DNA from 3 places in the Methylobacterium komagatae genome. Region 2 is predicted to be linked to each of the others. Evidence: predicted binding sites of a transcription regulator. Region 2 holds the regulator's gene; each other region holds the start of a gene.
What was found. The regulator LexA, encoded in region 2, represses DNA repair genes until DNA is damaged. The targets are predictions, from matches to a motif close to TGTTCNNNNTGTGTTCNG.

Region 1: a site for LexA is predicted at 1,064-1,081, ahead of ACFQE0_RS07345 (PA0069 family radical SAM protein). Genes of this name have one in related genera too.
Region 3: a site for LexA is predicted at 1,290-1,307, ahead of ACFQE0_RS00335 (ImuA family protein). Genes of this name have one in related genera too.

The regions. Positions count from the first base shown of each region.
Region 1 covers NZ_JBHSWN010000001.1:1,518,094-1,520,355, forward strand. Annotated here, with positions in the region: gene ACFQE0_RS07335 (amino acid permease) at 1-312, opposite strand, end outside; gene ACFQE0_RS07340 (hypothetical protein) at 459-962, opposite strand; gene ACFQE0_RS07345 (PA0069 family radical SAM protein) at 1,099-2,196, shown strand; gene ACFQE0_RS07350 (ribonuclease HII) at 2,203-2,262, opposite strand, start outside.
Region 2 covers NZ_JBHSWN010000001.1:3,543,773-3,546,034, reverse strand. Annotated here, with positions in the region: gene ACFQE0_RS17685 (OmpA family protein) at 1-367, shown strand, start outside; gene lexA (transcriptional repressor LexA) at 567-1,313, shown strand; partial or broken gene ACFQE0_RS17675 (ComEC/Rec2 family competence protein) at 1,307-2,262, opposite strand, start outside.
Region 3 covers NZ_JBHSWN010000001.1:69,930-72,191, reverse strand. Annotated here, with positions in the region: gene ACFQE0_RS00340 (DUF6504 family protein) at 1-195, opposite strand, end outside; gene ACFQE0_RS00335 (ImuA family protein) at 499-1,245, opposite strand; gene ACFQE0_RS00330 (acyl carrier protein) at 1,630-1,884, shown strand; gene ACFQE0_RS00325 (acyl-CoA dehydrogenase family protein) at 1,881-2,262, shown strand, end outside.

The sequences.
Region 1 (2,262 bases), 2.0 Mb from region 2:
GCCGAGCGTCGCATAGGTATAGGTGTAGCTCGACCCCGCCACCGGGATCAGCGCGGCCATTTCCGAGTAGCACAGGCCCACGAAGGCGCAGGCGATGCCGCCCAGCACGAAGGAGAGCATGATGCCCGGCCCCGCATATTGCGCGGCGGCCGTGCCGGTGAGCACGAAGATGCCCGCGCCGATGATGGCGCCGATACCCATGGCCGTGATGGAGAGCGCCCCCAGCGAGCGCGACAGGGTCTGCGACTCGGCCTCCCCACCGGCGACGATGTCGTCCACCGACTTTCGCGCCATCAGGTTGGAAGCTTCCATCGGCGTCATCCCAAAAGCGGCGCCGCCGGCTTGGCGCTGATCGTTGCCGGCAACTGAGCAAGTTTCGGGCTGTTCCGCCAGGGAGGCGCGCGAGAATTACATTTGACGGGTTTCTGAGAAGAGATTTCGCCCGGCCAATGATCAGTTCAGGACCGGTCGATCCGCGCATGCAGGGCGCGGACCCGCAGCCGCTTCGTCCGGCCGGACAGGTCCTCCCGCCGCACCACGTCCCCAGCCCGGATCGTCCGCGTGCCGAACAGTCTGTCGAGGCGGTTACGGAGACGGCGCAGGGGCTCGGGGCGGTCGAGGCGGCCGATCCCGATCTCGGGTTTGGCCATGCCGACGAACCGATCGAGTGTGCGGATCCAGCCCTCGGCGGGCACGTCGCCCGCGTCGAGGCAGAAGATCCAGTCGCGCCGGGCGATCGCCGCGCCGGCGCCGAAGGGATCATTGCCCGTATGCACCACCAGCACCGCGCCGGTCGCCTCCGCGACGGTCGCCACGGCGGGGACCTCACGGGGCACGACGATGATCGCGTCGCCGACGAGGCCGCCCGCCACGCCCGACACGAGGGCGCTGAGCGTGTCGGCCAGCCGGTCGATCGCGTCCGGGTCGGCCGGATCGTCCAAATGGGTCACGGCGGAGAGCATGCGGGGCGCATACCCGATTTTGCGCGAGGAGAAACGCTATTCCCGCGCCACGGGCCGCAAGTCTCTCGGTTTGCCCGCATTTTCCGCAGACTCGCTCAAATCGTTCGTGTTATGTTCCTAAGGCCAGCGAGGCTTCATGCGTCAAGATTCGCCGATCACCCTTCGCCTGACCGAGAGCATGCCCCTGCCCGAGGGCCGGAAGGGGCGGGGTGCCACGGCGAATCCGAGTGGCCGGTTCGAAACCGCCCGGCGGGAGGCTTTCGATGATGGCTGGGAGAGCGAGGCGCCCGCGCCCCTGCGGACGGAGGTCCGGCCGGAGCGGACGGCCTCGATCATCGCCCGGAATACCTCGCCGGATATCCCCTTCGATCGCTCGGTCAACCCGTATCGCGGCTGCGAGCACGGCTGCATCTATTGCTACGCGCGGCCGACCCACGCCTATCTCGGCCTGTCTCCAGGGCTCGACTTCGAATCGCGCCTTTTCACCAAGCCGGAGGCGGCGCGGCTGCTGCGGAAGGAGTTGTCGGCACCGGGCTACCGGCCGGAGACCATCGCGCTCGGCACCGCCACCGATCCCTACCAGCCGATCGAGCGGGAGCACCGCCTCACCCGGGCCGTGCTGGAGGTGCTGGACGAGGCCCGGCACCCGGTGGGCGTGACCACGAAATCGGACCTCGTGCTGCGCGACCTCGATCTTCTCTCGAGGATGGCCGCGCGAAACCTCGCCCTCGTCGCGATCTCCCTGCCGACCCTCGATCCGGCCCTGTCCCGGCGGCTCGATCCCCGCGCGCCGCGTCCGGAGAAGCGGCTCGCGGCCATGCGCGCCCTGGCGGATGCGGGGGTGCCAGTCATGGTCAACATCTCGCCGATCATCCCCGGCCTCACCGATCACGAGATCGAATCGGTGTTGGAGGCTGCCCATGCGCAGGGGGCGAGCCGGATCGGTCACGCTCTGCTGCGCCTGCCCGGCGAGGTGAAGGATCTCGTGGCCGATTGGTTCGCGGAGCATTACCCCGAGCGCCGAGAGCGCGCCCTCGCGCTGTTGCGCCAGTCGCGTGGCGGCAAGGAGAACGATTCGCGCTTCGGCCACCGCTTCCGGGGCGAGGGGCCCTACGCCGAGATGATCGGCCAGCGGGTCCGCCTCGCGGGCAGGAGGCTCGGGTTCTCATTCGGGCGCATGGCCCTGAACACGGACGATTTCCGGTCGCCGGGGGCGCAGCTCAGCCTGTTCTGAGACGCTCTACCCGAACGTCTTCGTGAAGCTCACCCGGTGGTGGGCGCTGCGGCCGAGGGTGGCCAG
Region 2 (2,262 bases):
AAGTTGGATCGCCGTGCGCATCAGCAACGGCGTCGTCTTCGCCTCCGGCGAGCCGCACGTCATCCCGGCCAGTCTTGGAATCCTGCACCGGATTGCCGACGTGGTTCAGGCCGAACCGGGGCCAGTGCGCATCGTGGGTTATACGGACGATCAACCGATCCGGTCGGCGCGGACCTTCCGGGACAATCAGGCGCTGTCCCTTGCGCGCGCGGAAGCGGTTGCCGCCCTGATCCGCCCTGCCCTGTCGGAAACCGGACGGATCACGGTCGGCGGGCGTGGCGCGGATGAGCCGATCACCGACAATGCGACGCCGGAGGGCCGCGCGCGCAACCGTCGTGTCGAGGTGCTGATCACCCGGCAGCCGTGAGCCCGGCCGACGATCCGAGGCTTGGCCGCCGGAATCCACCAAGTCGGCGGCACGCCAATGAGCGATGACACGCCGCCGACTTCGAGAATCCGCCCCCTGTCCTTAATGCCAAGCTTGTCTCTTGCAGAACACTTGCGGAACGCTTAACGTGTTCGCGATTTGTTTCAACGCGCCTGCCGCCATTCTGCGAGACCCTATCATGCTCACGCGTAAGCAGCTGGACCTCCTGCGCTTCATCCAGCAGCGGATGCAGGAATGTGGGGTGCCGCCCTCGTTCGACGAGATGAAGGATGCCCTCGATCTCAAGTCGAAATCCGGAATCCACCGCCTGATCACCGCCCTGGAGGAGCGTGGCTTCCTGCGCCGTCTTCCCAATCGTGCGCGGGCGATCGAGGTGATCCGCCTGCCGGATGCCCTCGGGCGTGGTCCGGAAGCCGCCGAGGCCGCTGCTGCCTCGGCGCCAGAGCCGCGTCGATTCACTCCGAGCGTGGTGGAGGGCGGTCTCTCCAAGCAGCCCCCTGCTTCCCCTTCTCCGGCTCAGCCGCGGGCCTACGAGGAATTCCGGGGAGTCTCGATCCCCGTCATGGGGCGGATCGCGGCGGGCACGCCCATCGCCGCCATCCAGAACCAGAGCCACTCCGTCACCATGTCGCCGGACTTCCTGGCGGGTGGCGAGCATTACGCCCTGGAGGTGCGGGGCGATTCGATGGTTGAAGCCGGCATCCTCGACGGTGACCTCGTGGTCATCCGCAAGCAGGAGACCGCCAATACCGGCGACATCATCGTCGCGCTGATCGACGATGAGGAGGCGACCCTCAAGCGTCTTCGTCGGCGCGGCTCCTCCATCGCCCTCGAAGCTGCGAACCCGGCCTACGAGACCCGCGTACTTGGACCGGACCGGGTGCGGATCCAGGGCCGCCTCGTCAGTCTCGTTCGGCGCTACTGATCGAGAGGGAGTTCCGGCTCCGGTGGCGTCTCCTCGGCGGGCTTCCCCGCGGGGGTGGGGCGCCAAGGTGGATGGCGGCCGGACGCATGGGCGTGGAGCGGCGCGATCGAGCCGCCGCTCAGGCTCAGCGAGGCGGCGCCCTGATCGGATAGGCGTCGCCGGTCGAGGACGAGTGGTGCTGCGCAACCCGACGGGGCCGTCAGCGCTGTGATGACGATGGCCGCGCGGGCGCAGTCCTCGGGGAAGGCGCGGCTGTCCTTCACCAGCGCGATCGCCCGTCCATCCGGCAGATGGGCGGTGCAGCCGAGGCGGTCGCAGTGGCCTGGTGGGGACATAGCGAGGAGGTCGGCGGCGCGGCGATCGTCGCCATCGGCTTTCAGCCATTGCTCCAGCACGAAGCGCGAGGGCTTGCCGAGGAGGGTGAGCTGTCCGTCCACCCCCCGCAGGGCGGCGCCCGTTCCCTGGCGATCGACGTAGAGGTCCTGCCGCTGCGGAAAGGCTGCAAGGGCGAGCCCGGCCAGGGCCGGCAGGAGGGCTAAGCGGCGCAGGCGTGAGGCGGGTAGCGTTGCAAGCAGGAGTGCCGCCGCCAGCAGCAGCAGCGCCCCGGTGCCGAAGGCAGGCACCACCAGCACGGATCGTCCGAAACCGGCAATCCATTCGGAAATGGCGAGCATCCCGGCCACCGCCTGCCCCATCACCCACCAGACCGGGCGATCGAGGGCGAAGGGATAGGCCACTGTCCCGAGCACGGCGCAGGGCATCACCACCAGTGACACGAGGGGGAGTGTCAGGGCGTTGCCGAGCACGCCGAAGGGCTGAACCGTCTGGAAATGATAGGTCGCGAAGGGGGCTGTCGCGATTTGTGCGACGAGGGTGGTGGTTAGTGTCCCGACGATCCCCCGTGCGACGAGGCCTGCCATTCGTCCGATCCGGCCCGCGCCAGGGCTGA
Region 3 (2,262 bases), 3.5 Mb from region 2:
CGCGACATCGGCATCGAGCCGCAGGGCCTCCACGGGGAGGACGGCGATGTGGGGCTCGCTCTCGCCGGGAGGGACGAGGACCGGTGACTCACGGCCGAACATGGCCAGGGCGAAGGCAGCGCCCGGCGTGTCGGCCAGCGCGATCCGCGCCGGGACGCGTGATCGCGCGAGGCGCGTGGTGAGGTCGTCGAGCAACGCCGCTTCCCCACCCAGCAGATGGGCCGCGCCTTCGATGTCGATGAACAGGCCGTGCCCCCTTCGGCAGGCCCGAAAGGCGCGACGATGGGCGCGTAGCGCATCGCCCAGCGGCAGAGCCGGGCCAGCGCCTGGGCATCCGCATCCGGATCGGCGGGGTGGACGCGCAGTGGCACGCCGATCCGTGCCCGAACCCGGCCGAGCAGATCCCCCGGCCGCAGGCCGAGGGCGCGGGCCTGCTCATCGACGGCGACGAGGCGCAGGCCGCCTGGACCAGCGGCGGCGACGGCGTGCGGCCCGTCCTCAGGAGCGAGCCCTGCCCGCCTGAGCCGCGTCATCGGCCAATCGTTCAGGCAGATGCAGACGACGCGCGGCACTGTCCCACTCCACAAGCCAGGATCCACCGCGCCCGTTGCGGCATCGTTCGAGGCGCACCCGCCAGCGCGGGGCGAGGAGACCGCCGGAGCGGCCGGGGCCTTCTGGGGCTGCGGAGACGAGCCAGCGGGTGGCGGCTCCGTTGGGGAGCCCCAGTCCGGCCTGCCGCAAGACGAGGAGGAGGGGCGGTTCGCCCGTCTCTGCCGCCAGTTGCAGCCGTCGCCCCGCCTTGAGGGGCATCCCCTCGCCGACGAGCCCGATCAGGACCGACAGACAGTTCGCGTGAAGCGCGGCTTCCAGGGCGCGGAACACATCCCGGTCTCCTCCCGCCTCCAGCAGCAGGATGCGACCCGGATCGAGGCCCAGGCAGGCGAGGCCGTGGCCATAGGGCAGAGAATGGCCCGAAGCGGCTGCGATCATCGCCTCGCCCGGATCCTCCCCGAGGCGGCGGGCACAGAGGGCCATGGCGAAAGCCAGGGCGGCGATGGCGTCGTCGGGTTCGGCGGGCACGATTTCGTGAGGAGGTCCCAGGACGAGACCACCCCCCGGTAGATGAGCGTCGAGCGCAGCCAGCCCGAGGGGCATGACGGGGATCGCGGGGGAATGTCTTGCGGACAGCTCCGCCCTCAGGCGTGCAAGGTTGTTCACCACGCTCGCCGACTTCGGGGGGCTCATCGGCACCTGTGCCATTGTCGCTGGGTCCGGTCATGCTCCGAGATGGGAACATAACAAGAACAAACTCAACCGGATCCTGAGTGGTCCCAGATTCAAACGACGACTCAGCGGTTTGGCCTGTGGACTGGTGTGGATGGCTGTGGATGCGCCCCGAACCGTGACTGCTTCCACAACTCTAGTGGGTGATTCTGCGTATCTCGCGCTTTGGTGGAACGATTCATTTGTGAAGGTCTGCGAGAGTGCCCTAACGAGGCAAAAGCCAAATCCGAAATCAAAGCTTAATGCCGCCGCCGCAAAAAGATCAAAATTTACGATAGATAATCGCTAGATTTGACAATCATTATCTGCGGCGTATGAGTGCCAACATCAATAGAGGGCATCGCAATGGTCTCCGACGAAGTCATCAGGGACATCCTTCGGCAGAATGAGGCGATGTCTCCCATCGTCGATAGCTTGAGCGAAGACGATGACCTGTTCGAGAAGGGTCTCGACTCTTTCGGTTCGGTGCAGCTGATGCTGGGCCTTGAAGAGAAGTTCGAGGTCGAGTTCCCGGATACGCTCCTGAACCGTCGCTCCTTCTCGACCATCCGGATCATCCGCGAGACGGTCACCAAGCTGTCCATGGGAGCCGCCGCGTGAGCACGGACCTCGCTCGCCGGGCAAAGCGCGTTGCCGAGGTCGCCGCGCTTCATGCCGATGCGGTCGATCGCGAGGGCCGCTTCCCCGCCGAGGCCGTCGCCGCCCTCAAGACGGAGCGGCTGCTCGGCCTCCAGGTTCCGACTCAATACGGTGGTGAGGGCGCCGGCCTCGCTCAGATCGCGGAAGTGTGTTGCACCCTCGGCCAGGCGTGCAGCGCCTCGGCGATGGTCTTCGCCATGCACCACATCAAGCTCGCGAGCCTCGTGACCCATGGGCTCACGAGCGATTGGCATTGCGGCCTGATGGCCAAGGTCGCCAACGAGCAATTGCTCATCGCGTCCTCGACCACCGAGGCGGGCATCGGCGGGGATCTGCGCA